Linked DNA regions of Rubinisphaera margarita. Each later gene encodes a partner of the first gene's protein in a complex. Links are inferred from orthologs where the notes say so. Each region holds a gene or a part of one and is shown in the gene's direction. Other genes may lie near its edges.

Region 1 (5,692 bases):
ACGTCGCACAACAGACCGGCGTGACGACCGGAACCGACGCCGCCAGCTTCTGGGGATGGCAGACCTACATCCTGCCCCAGATTGAACAGAGCGCCTTGTACGACCTGATGCAGGTCGGTCAGTTGAATCTGCCCCAGGCTCTGGCCATCGCCGCCACGCGTCAGCAGATGCAGCAGCCGATCGACTCGCTGACCTGTCCGTCGGATATCGCTCCCTCGAGCAACTCCAACAATCAGATCAACGACGCCACCCCGACTCCGTACTCGCTGAGCAGCTCGACTTATGTCGGCAACAACTCCAGCTTCGCTTCACTGGCTGTCGCCACCGGCGATACCCTTGTGAGTACCTTCCACGAAACCAGCACGGCCAACGGCTGCTTCTGGCGGAACTCGAAGCTTCAGATGCGCGACATCACCGACGGAACCAGCAACACGATTATGGTTGGTGAACGGGCGTGGCAGTTGAGCAACTCGGGCGGCAACAAGCGCGAATGCGACGGCGGTGTGGTCTTCGGACTCAACTCCGGCGAAAACCAGAACCTTCGCTCGACGATGGGCAACGGTTCGGTCGCCCTCAACTCGACCGCGACGAGTGTCGGCGGTGTCGCCGCCCCGGGTGGAGACGCCTGTCAGTTCGGTTTCAGCAGCCTGCACCAGGGCGGAGCTCAGTTCCTGCTCGCCGATGGAGCTGTTCGCTTCATCAGTGAGAACATTTCGGCCGCTCCGAACAACGCTCATAACGACGTTGTCTTCGAGAACCTGCTGAATCGCCAGGACGGCAACGTACTCGGCGAATTCTAGAACATTTTCATGCTTCTCCTGCAGTCGAATCTTGCAATTGCTCCAGTCTCGATCAGGGGGCAATCCGCTCGACCGGAATTGTTGCTGAAAGGCCATTTTCTCAGATCCTGAGTTTCGCCCCAAGCCTTGATCGAAAATCGCCGATTTGAGGCGAACTATTTGACTTTCTGCAAGAAGGCCAGTTCAAAGCGAACTGGCCTTCTTCTTTTCGTTCCCGGCTGCCAGCAAACCGATCAATGATCTCGGGGGTAACACTCCCTCGAAAAACTCAGACTTCCCCTGATGGTTTTCGACCGATGCTGAGATCCGCCCTCGCGAACCCCACCGGTGCATTCTCGCATCAACATGTTTAAACCTGAGGATTGATGCCCGATTTTTCCGCAAACTTTGGCCCGACAGCCAGACCCGCCTTCCGAGTAAATGAGAGAGGATCTTCCCCTAAGGTGTTCTCAGGAAGTGACTTAGCGGCTTCCACGAAAAAACCTCACGTTCTGGACTGGCATTTGCGAACCTGATTCTGGCAAACCGGAAACCGGCCTTCGTACCGCCGCGAACCTCGAAGCTGATATTGACATCATATTAGTAAGGTTGATAATTCGGTCTGCCGCGGGTGAATGGACTTAAGCACTCGAAAGGCACGTCCACTTGTCTGAAGGTTCGAAAGCAGAAATCATCGCCTTTTGTCTGTTGGGATTAATGTCAGATCAAGATTTCTTGAATTGTGCACCAACTTCTGGTAAGACCAGTTGACATAGGTAGAAACCACGATACGATTTCCTCAACTTGAAGGACCCCCATCGAGGATTCTGAGTAACGAAACTTCGCACGTTGAACGTCCAACCTGGTTGGAAACGTGCTTTTGACCACCGGCCACGACAATGCGGCCACAAAGGAAAATTGCTAATGATTACCCCAGTCCCCACGACGACTCAGTCTCGGCAGAACGAGGTTCTGCGGGATCGCACACCAGCACACACCGAAATCGATGAGCAGCTGGAAAAGGACCTTGTTCAGTCCTTCAAACTGCTGGCAGACGAAACCCGTCTGCGGATCCTGCTTTATCTGCAGAGCTCGGGTGAACTCCACGTGACCGCCCTCTGCGATCTGCTCAAGCAGAGCCAGCCGGCCGTCAGCCATCACCTCGCTCTGATGCGGGTTGCCGGTCTGATCGAAGCTCGTCGGGACGGCAAGCACAACTTCTACTCGATCCGCACGATCCACTTCTACCGGTTGATGTCCGAGTTCTTCTCGGCCATGAAGAAGGATCAGAACGAGATCACCTTCGAAGACTTCACCCTGACTCGTGAAGCCTAATTCGAAGTCGATGGAACAGAGCCGCGAAGAATGATCTTCGCGGCTTTTTTTACGCGCAGCATGTCGTTCCGCCGATCGTCGCATCAGCGCAGTTCAAAGTGGCGATGGAAGTGCCGTCGGCCTGAGAGTCTTGCTGGGCGGAGTCTCGCATCAGCCCGTTGACTGTTGAGGGTCCGATCCTTTTAATTTGCCGATCGGTCTGGTAAATTCCGACCGAAATCCTGTTCCGCTCAGTGAAGGAAGATCTCACCGCTCATGTCTGAATCTCGTCCCGCGAAACTCGCGCTCGCCGATGGTACTGTCTTCACCGGAACCGCATTTGGAGCAGAAGGTGAATCCTTCGGGGAAGTCGTTTTCAACACCAGCATGACCGGCTACCAGGAGATCATCACCGACCCGTCCTACTGCGGTCAGATCATCGTGATGACCTACCCGCAAATTGGAAACTACGGCGTCAATCCGGAAGATGTCGAAAGCGGACGCCCTGCCCTGAAGGGCTTTGTCTGCCGCGAGCTGTGCGAGAAACCGAGCAACCATCGCGCGACGCACTCCCTGTCTTCGTACCTGAAAGAGAACGGCGTCATCGGAATCCAGGGAATCGATACCCGGGCGCTGGTCCGTCGGCTCCGCAGCCAGGGAGCGATGACCGGTGTGCTCTCCACCACCGATCTGGACGATGAATCGCTGATCAAGAAGGCTCAGACTTCTCCCGAACTCGTCGGACAGGACTACGTTCGCGAAGTGATGCCGACCGAATGTGTCGGCTGGACCGAACCGCTCTCCGAACTGGCCCGCAATACCTCGGGCAGCCCGATTCCCAAAGCGGGCAGCGGCAAGCGGCCCAAAGTGGTCGCCGTTGACTACGGAATGAAATGGAACATTCCCCGCCACCTGGTTGAATCGGGTTGCGAAGTCGACATCGTCCCGGGCACCGCGACCGCCGAAGAGATTCTGGCCCGGAACCCGGACGGCGTGTTCCTTTCGAACGGCCCCGGCGATCCGCGTCCTCTTGATTACGCCATCAACACGATCAAAGAGCTGATCGACAAGAAGCCGATCTTCGGGATCTGCCTCGGTCAGCAGTTGCTCGGTCTGGCGATGGGGGGAGAGATCTTCAAACTGAAATTCGGCCATCGAGGCGGCAACCAGCCAGTCCTCAACAAGGAAACCGGTCGGGTTGAAGTGACCAGCCAGAATCACGGCTTCGCAATTGATGAAAAATCGCTTCCCGACGATGTGGAAGTGACGCATATCAACCTCAATGACAATACAGTATCTGGTATCCGCCACCGGACGAAACCGGTGTTCGGAGTCCAGTACCATCCGGAAGCTTCGGCCGGTCCGCACGACAGTCGGTACCTGTTCGACCGCTTTCTGGAATCGATGGAACAGACCTCCGGCCAAGCCGCCCAGTAATCTCACCGACTCAGCAATTTGATTGAAAGCGCCATGTCACAAGAGCGGACGTTGATTCTCCTGAAACCCGATGCCGTACAGCGCCGCCTGATTGGCCGCATTCTCAGCCGGATTGAAGACAAAGGCTACAAGATCGCCGGCCTGAAACTGATTCAGGTCACCCCGGAACTCGCTCGGAAGCATTACGCCGAACACGTCGAAAAGCCGTTCTATCCGAACCTTGAAGAGTTCATCACCAGTTCTCCCGTGGTGGCTCTCGTTGTCGAAGGCCCGGAAGCGATCACGGTGATGCGGAGTATGATGGGCGCCACAAACGGTCGAGCCGCAAATTCAGGCACGATTCGTGGCGATTTCGGGTCCTCCCGCCAGATGAACCTGATTCACGGCAGCGATGGTCCGGATGCCGCCAGGCGGGAAATTGAGATCTATTTCGAGCCGCACGAACTCCATGACTACTCTCTGGCGCTCAGCAGCGTCCTCGTCGCCAGCGACGAATAGTCATCGACGGCATCCGCCGAACCGCATTGCTCCCGGTGCGCCGCGACTGATCTTTCGGTCCCGCGAGCATTTGCGGTATATTGCGAGCCAGAAACGCTGGGGTCGGGCAGACGTGCCCTCAGGACCGGACGCATTGCGCAGCCGCTGAAGTCACCCCAGACATTCTCCAGGCGGGAAGGGACTCCCCGGGGCATGTACGATCCCCCCTCACGTGATCTGATTGCGCGGCTCGAACAGTACACATCCTGCCGTGAGCGGGATGTGCTTCGCTGTCGCGCGGCAGTTCATCGCCTGGCGACGGACTTACCAGCCTTCGATTCCATCTGGCTGGACGCGCTCGTTCAACGCCGCAAACTGTCGCCCTATCAGGCCGACTGCCTGGCCTCCGGTCGGGACGCCCAGCTTCGCATTGGAAATTTCTACGTGATCGCGCCGATCGCTGGCGATCGTGTGACCCGTCGTTTTCTGGGACAGTCCGCAACGGGCAGGCAGTTCGTGCTGATCGATCAGTACTTCGCAGGCGATCACTCGCCGTCGGAGCTTCAGGACAGCCTCACGGAATTGCGAAGACGGCTCGGGAGCCAGTCGCGGCTCGCTTCGACGGGAGCCCCGGTCGAAATCCTCGAACACCACGGCTCCGCATGTGCGATCCACGAATACCAGCACGGCGTGACGATCGAAGAACTGCTCGTTCGCCGAGGTCGCTTTCCGGAGCCGCTTGTCCGAACGATTGCTCAACAACTGCTGCATCACTTGCGGACGTTTGATCAGGCTGGGCTTGTCCATGGAGATTTGCGTCCTCGAAATCTGATGCTCAATCGACGCGGTCAGCTGCGGGTGATGAACACCGGGGTTCTCCCTGCGTCTCAACCGATGTGGACTCTGCAGACTCCCCTTCCCTTCGATGCCTACGACCATCTGGCTCCTGAGATGATCCGCACCGGATCCTGGACGACAGAGACGGATCTGTATGCAGCCGGGTGCCTGCTCTGGCAGATGGCCTGTGGCCGTCCCCCACACTATTCGGCGGATCCGTTTTTCAAGATCAACGCTCACATCGAGCAGACGATTCCGCATGTTCACGAGTTCGCCCCGGATATCGACACCGAAACCGCGGATCTGATCTTCGCACTGACTCGGCCCGATCCCGCCGAGAGACTCCGCGTACTCAGCGGTGCCGATTCCCGTCGCCCGGGCGAGCGGGTTACGGGGCCGCAGCAGGTCGCTCGTTATGTGAGGCGATTCGAACAGCCTCGGTCGGCAATTCCACGAACGCGAGCCGAACTCGCCGCCGACTATGGTGTCCTCACCACGGTCGCCTGCATTCTGTGTGCACTGCTCTGGGTGGCTGGAGTCTCCGTTCCTTCGACCTGGCAGATGGCCGAGTCGCTCATCGAGACTCCGGCAGTCGAAGTTGGGACGGGAATCGAATCCAAGAAAGACGAGGCTTCTCATCAGGGAGATAACAGCAAGCTGGCCGAACTGCCTCAACCGGATCAGCGTGGCATCATCCGGTTGACACCCGGCACAAAATACCGGGCACGGGAGATTGGAGCCGTCGGTCCGCTGACCGTTGTCGTTGTCGACGATGCGAAACGGGACGATGCCGCTCCTCCCCAACCCCCCGAGATCATTATCGGGGACGATCCCTGGCGAATCGCGGC
Region 2 (6,525 bases), on another replicon or contig:
GTCACTTCGGTCGTCCCAACCCAAAAGCCCGGGCCGAGCACCACTTCGACCTGAGTTTCATCATCGTTGCGGCCGGCTTCAGAATCGGGGCTTCCAATCATGGCCACCCCCGGCGGACACCAGACACAGGGAATCTCGAACGCTGTGAACTTTCGCACTTCGCCCGCCTGATTCCCTGTCAGCCCTTCGGGCATCTCCGGGACCAGGGACGACTCCGGAGCCATCGCAAGCTCAGCAGTTTGAGGATTTTCGAAGACAAACACCGGGCGGAATCCGATCTGTGCGCTGCGGGCCCGTTGCGTTTTCATTTCACGGGCAGCCGATCGTATTTCGACATGTTCGCTACTGAAGTCACCGCCACGAAGAACACGGTCGGAACCGTCGTTCTCGAAGACGGGGTCTTCTCCGTCCGTCAATGAAGACTGATAGTTGTCCCGACACCACTCGGCCACATTGCCGTGCATATCGAAGATGCCCCAGGGATTGGCTTTGATCCGTCCCACGGGTTCCGGAATTCGCCGCGAGCGACGATCAGCCGCCGCTTTGTACTCGGCATGTTCCGCCGCGAGTGACGCATCGATGTCGTCGCCGAAGCTGAAACGTGTCGAGGTTCCCGCACGACAGGCGTATTCCCACTGAGCTTCCGTCGGTAATCGAAATTCGCCATCGCTCGGGTAATCTCCCCGTTCACGGGCGATTTCCGTCAGTCGGCGACAGAACTCGGCAGCATCTTCCCAGGTAATTCCGATCGCCGGCAAGGCGGGATCGGCCTTCATTCCGGCCCGATCATTCCAGGGGCTGGTATCCATCACCGCACTCCACACCTCCTGGCTGACCTCGGTTTCACCGATCCAGTAGCCATTCGTCAGGGCGACTTCCACCGTGGTTTCATCGCTGTCGCGACCGGCTTCGGTCTCTGGACTTCCCATCTGAAAGACGCCGGGAGGGCACCAGCGGAATTTGATCTTGTATCGAGTGAGTTCCCTCAGATCTCCCGCGGCTGTTCCCATCATCTGGTGCGCAGGCGTCTGCGGCATGTCCATTCCCGCCGCTTCTGACGACGAAGACGTTTCGGGTGTTCCTTCCGGATCATCCGCGGAAGCCATCACTGGAGCGGTCGGATTCGCAACCGAGTTCGCAGGGCGAGACCCGGACGTTGTCGAATCCTGAGGTGTGACACTGTTCGGCCTCGTAACCGGGCCGAGCGCTGGGCGCGTAGCTGGAACAGCCGGCGCGGCTGCAGGAGCGTTCGGACGAGCAGGCAACAGCGGAACCGATTGTGTCGGCTGCTCGGGTTCACATCCCGTCAGCAGTAACATGGCAGCGAATATCAGCCCGCATCTCACGAGACAACTCCTACTTCATTTTGTACACTCTGAACAGCATCAATTGTCTTTGAATTTGACGTTTGAAATCAACGTCGGGCTCAGAGAAAATTGCCTCATCGACAAATTTTGAGCGAATTCCCCAGACCGATCCATTGATGTCGATTTCACGACCGTTTCGAAGGCCCTTCAATCCGATCTGAACGTGCCTCATACGGTTGCATCTCAGCAGAGGCCTGTTAATCTGGCTCAAATTTTGTGCGCCATCGGGCGCTCTCGCAGATCCTCCGTCTCCCGGTTCGCCGGTCGAGTTGCGGAACGCCGCCCTGCGACTTCTTTTCAGGTGCTGATGAATTAACGGAAGGTGAAGAAGACGTGCCGCGTCGCGACGACCTGCATAAAATCCTGATCATTGGATCAGGCCCCATTGTTATCGGTCAGGCTTGTGAGTTCGATTATTCGGGAACTCAGGCCTGTAAGTCCCTTCGCGAGCTGGGATACGAGGTCGTTCTCGTCAATTCGAACCCCGCGACGATTATGACCGACCCCGGCACTGCGGACCGAACTTATATCGAGCCGATCACCTGGCAATACGTCGAAGAGATTATCAAGCAGGAAAAGCCAGATGCGCTGCTGCCCACCCTGGGCGGACAGACGGGTCTGAATACTGCGATGGATCTCTTCAAACGGGGCATTCTCGAGAAGTACAACGTCGAGATGATTGGTGCCCGAGCCGACGTCATTGCCAAAGCCGAGGAACGCGAGCAGTTCAAAAAGGCCATGGTGTCCATCGGCATGGACGTCCCGCGCTCGGCGGTTGTCCATTCCATGGACGAAGCCCGCGCCATTCTCGACGAGATCGGCCTGCCGCTCATCATTCGAGCCAGCTACACGCTGGGTGGTGCAGGCGGCGGAATCGCTTACAACCGTGAGGAGTTCGAACAGAAGGTTCGCAACGGCCTCCAGCTCTCTCCGGTCAACGAGGTTCTGATTGAGGAATCCGTACTCGGCTGGAAAGAGTACGAGATGGAAGTGATGCGGGATAAGAATGACAACTGTGTCATTATCTGCGCGATCGAGAACCTCGATCCGATGGGCGTCCACACCGGCGACTCCATTACCGTCGCCCCCGCTCAGACGCTGACCGACAAAGAATACCAGCGGATGCGGGACGCCACGATTGCCTGTATGCGGGAGATCGGCGTCGAAACCGGCGGCTCGAACGTGCAGTTCGCCATTCACCCCGAAACCGGCCGCATGGTCATCATCGAGATGAACCCCCGCGTCAGCCGCTCCAGCGCGCTGGCTTCCAAAGCAACCGGTTTCCCGATCGCCAAGATCGCCGCCAAACTGGCTGTCGGATTCACCCTCGACGAAATCCCGAACGACATCACTCGAGAAACGCTCGCGTGTTTCGAGCCGACGATCGACTACGTCGTCACCAAGTTTCCGCGCTGGACTTTCGAAAAGTTCCCGGATGCCGACCCGGTCCTGACCGTGCAAATGAAATCGGTCGGTGAAACAATGGCCATCGGGCGAACCTTCAAGGAATCTTTCCAGAAGGCCCTGCGTGGTCTGGAGATTGGCCACTTTGGACTCGGTGGCGGCAAGAAGGACCTCTGCGGTCGTGGCGAGACACTTTCACACGACGAGATCCGCAGCAAACTTGCCATTCCAAATACGGAGCGAGTTTTCTTCATCCGCTACGCGTTACTGAATGGCTTCGATCTCGACGAGATTCATCGACTCACCAGCATCGATTTCTGGTTCCTGCGGCACATCGAAGAACTGGTGCAGCTTGAACTGGAACTCAAAACACACCCTGAGGTTCAGGACTGCCCCGACGAATTGCTCTACCGGGCGAAGCGCGCGGGCTTTTCCGATCAACAGCTGGCCGGATGGTGGAACAGCTCCGAACTGCAGATTCGGGAATATCGTAAACAGAAGGGCATTGAACCGGTCTTCAAGCAGGTCGATACCTGTGCGGCTGAGTTCGAAGCTTACACCCCATACTACTATTCCACCTACGAACAGGAAGATGAGTCGCCGGCACGCAATCCTGAGAAGCCCCGCCGTATCATGATTCTGGGTGGGGGTCCGAACCGAATCGGACAGGGAATTGAGTTCGACTACTGCTGTTGCCAGGCTGCTTTCGCGCTCCACGATCTGGGCATCGAAAGCATCATGGTCAACTCGAACCCGGAAACGGTTTCGACCGACTACGACACGTCCGACATTCTCTTTTTCGAACCTTTGACGCTCGAAGACGTGCTGAATATTTGCGATCGCATCCAGCCGGACGGAGTGATCGTTCAGTTCGGCGGACAGACGCCATTGAACCTGGCCAAAGGTTTGGAAGCTGCCGGAGTTCCCATCATCGGAACCTCTCCGGACAGCATCGATGATGCGGAAGACCGCGAACGATTCCAGAAGATCCTGCAGAGAATCGACCTCAAGCAGCCTCCCAACGGAACGGCCATCGATGTCGAAGGTGCGGTCGCTCAGGCTCAGCAGATCGGCTACCCGGTGCTCGTTCGCCCCAGCTACGTGCTCGGGGGCCGGGCCATGCAGATCTGCTACCAGGAATCCCAGCTCTTCAAGTACATGACCGAAGCGGTCAACGCGTCGCCGGACCATCCGGTTCTGATCGACAAGTTCCTGCAGGACGCTATCGAAGTCGACGTCGATGCCATTTCCGATGGCGAGACGACGATCGTGGGCGGCATCATGGAACACATCGAAGAAGCCGGCATCCATTCGGGTGACTCGGCTTGTGCGATCCCACCGCATTCGCTGTCTCAGGACACGATCGAAGAGATCCGTCAGGCGACCTACGCCCTTGCACGCGAACTCAAGGTTCGCGGCCTGATGAATATCCAGTACGCCGTGAAGCAGAATGAGGGTCAGAACGAGGTCTACGTTCTCGAGGTCAACCCTCGCGCCAGCCGCACGTCGCCATTCGTCTCCAAAGCCACCGGAGTCTCTCTCGCGCGGATCGCCGCCAAAGTGATGGCGGGGGTCTCGCTCAAAGAGCAGGGCGTTACCGAAGAAGTCGTGCCTCGGCACACCTCGGTGAAAGAATCGGTCTTCCCGTTCTCGCGATTCCCGGGCGTCGATATCGTCCTGGGCCCCGAAATGCTTTCCACCGGGGAAGTCATGGGAATCGACGGAACGTTCGCCGAAGCCTTCGCCAAGAGCCAGCTTGCAGCTGGATCGACAATTCCGTCGAGCGGAAAAGTCTTCATCAGCATGGCGGGCAACTACAAGCAGCGAATGGTCGAGCCGGCTCGACGGCTCAGCCAGCTCGGCTTCGAGCTTGTTGCCACGTCCGGCACGGCTGCCGTCCTCCAGGAAGCCGGAGTTCCGGTTGAGGTCGTCAAGAAGGTTCAGGAAGGACGTCCGAACCTGCTTGACTATATGACCAATGGAGAAATCGCCTATATCTTCAACACGCCGAGTAAGCGCGGTCCGAACACCGATGAAGGTCGAATTCGTGCCGCGTCGGTTTCCAATCGGGTCCCCTGCGTTACGACGCTGCCGGGATGCCTGGCCGTGATTGAAGCTCTCGAAGCGTTCGCGAAAGATCCGTCTCCGAAGGTTCGAGCTCTTCAGGACTGGGCGGACGTCGTGCAGTAAAACTCCCAACGCGACTGGGCCTGGGGCGTTTGCTTCAGGCCCACACGACGGGGCGTGCATTCTTCTGACCAACTCGGGTCGAGTCGACGGATTGCGGCACCATCCGGGTCAAACGCACGCAGCGACCGCGGTCGGTATATTCGACCGAATCCATGAAGGTTCGCATCAGGAGCAGTCCACGACCGCAGGGTCGCAGGAGAAACTCCGGTTGACGCGGATCGGCGACCGCTGCAATGTCGAAACCAGCTCCCTCATCCTGAATGACAACCTGCACCTGGCTCCGATCAATCACGACATCAATCCGTATGTGCCGATCGCAATAGGGAGCCTCGCTTGAGCGAGCCGCCACAAGGGCTTCGTATTCACTATAGGACTCGTCTCGAAGGCTTGAGTCCACTTCCAGGTTGCCGTGAACGATCGAGTTCACCAGGGCCTCTTCGGTCGCCACGAGCATCTGCGACGTCGCATGACTGCTGAACGGAGAATGCTCCAGAAGATTGGACTTGAGTCCCTCGATGAACGGAGAAACCAGCTGGCAATCGGTGGTCAGTTCGTATGCCATTTCCAGACGGGTCACGGAACTCTGTAACTGAGATCTCAGATGCCGTTTTGCGACGGTCTTCGAAACCGACTCTACGATGCTGAACAGTTCGTTCTTGACGCTGGCCTTTGGAAGGTAATTGACAGCTCCTCGCCTGAGTGCTTCGACCACTTTCCCTTCGTCGCCATAAGCCGTGACGGCGATCACCGGAATCTCGAGTCCCTCCTGACGCAACATCGTGATGATGTCGAGTCCGTTGCTTTCGCTCCGGTCCTCTGCGACCAGATGCAGATCCGTCATCACAATGTCGAAAGATTCCACCCGCAGGCTGTTGAGCGCCGTCTCAAGATCGGCAACGGTGCGGACTTCGTAGCGCCCTCGGCTGGACAGCACGACCTGCATGTATTTCCGCCAGGCGGGATCATCGTCGATGATCAATATGCGAGCGGGACGGTTCATCGGACACTCCGAAAGGAAGAGAAGGGCAGCAGCGTGGACAAATATAGCTCTGGCTGACCGGTCGGAACCGGCCCAAAGATGAGAATCCCTGCCGCTGATCTCATCACGAATCGACCAGTCCGCTTTTTGCGACCGCTCCGCGTTTGCCGAACATGTCAGATACGCCGGTTGTTCGGCTTGACCGACTCCACTGACCGGCCTCGGGTTCCCCTCTCGCTCTATGAAAAAAAGAAGCCGCACGCTCGAACGCGTGCGGCTTCGGGTCTCGTTGGAGACAAATCCAGCCTAGCTGTTTTCCGGAGGGTTGCCGTTTACCCAGGGTCCGGCCAGCTTCATGTAGTCCGGCTCACGCAGCGTGGAACCGTAATCGCCAGCGGTCCAACCGGGCACGTGGCTCGCGGAACCACGATCTTCGGAGTTCTTTTCCCACTTCTTCGCCCAGCTGCCGTCTCCGTCGGAGATCGTTCCGGTCGAGGCATCGAAGTGGAACACACGACCTTCGCGGTAGCTGCGAGCTCCCAGAATTACGGTCGTGATGGCAGCTGCACCGAGATCCGGCGGGTT

What was found.
Region 2: the proteins of carA (region 1) and carB are in contact, whole or in part, in a solved structure (PDB 1KEE), measured with the Escherichia coli proteins. The link is inferred for Rubinisphaera margarita from one-to-one orthologs.

What each region holds. Positions count from the first base shown.
Region 1 is NZ_JAKFGB010000003.1:138,977-144,668, reverse strand. Bases 1,512-4,449 are described here. They hold carA (glutamine-hydrolyzing carbamoyl-phosphate synthase small subunit), read left to right. Parts: upstream 1,512-2,369; coding sequence 2,370-3,530; downstream 3,531-4,449. Other genes in these bases: L1A08_RS00535 (serine/threonine protein kinase), read left to right, coding at 4,221-4,449; ndk (nucleoside-diphosphate kinase), read left to right, coding at 3,564-4,028; L1A08_RS00550 (ArsR/SmtB family transcription factor), read left to right, coding at 1,704-2,114. Outside these bases: L1A08_RS00555 (DUF1559 domain-containing protein), read left to right, coding at 1-800; more of L1A08_RS00535, read left to right, coding at 4,450-5,692. UniProt on the Escherichia coli protein: Small subunit of the glutamine-dependent carbamoyl phosphate synthetase (CPSase).
Region 2 is NZ_JAKFGB010000012.1:460,435-466,959, reverse strand. Bases 1,391-5,161 are described here. They hold carB (carbamoyl-phosphate synthase large subunit), read left to right. Parts: upstream 1,391-1,700; coding sequence 1,701-4,961; downstream 4,962-5,161. Other genes in these bases: L1A08_RS10365 (ATP-binding response regulator), read right to left, coding at 4,996-5,161. Also shown: L1A08_RS10375 (formylglycine-generating enzyme family protein), read right to left, coding at 1-1,037; more of L1A08_RS10365, read right to left, coding at 5,162-5,961; L1A08_RS10360 (Gfo/Idh/MocA family protein), read right to left, coding at 6,247-6,525. UniProt on the Escherichia coli protein: Large subunit of the glutamine-dependent carbamoyl phosphate synthetase (CPSase).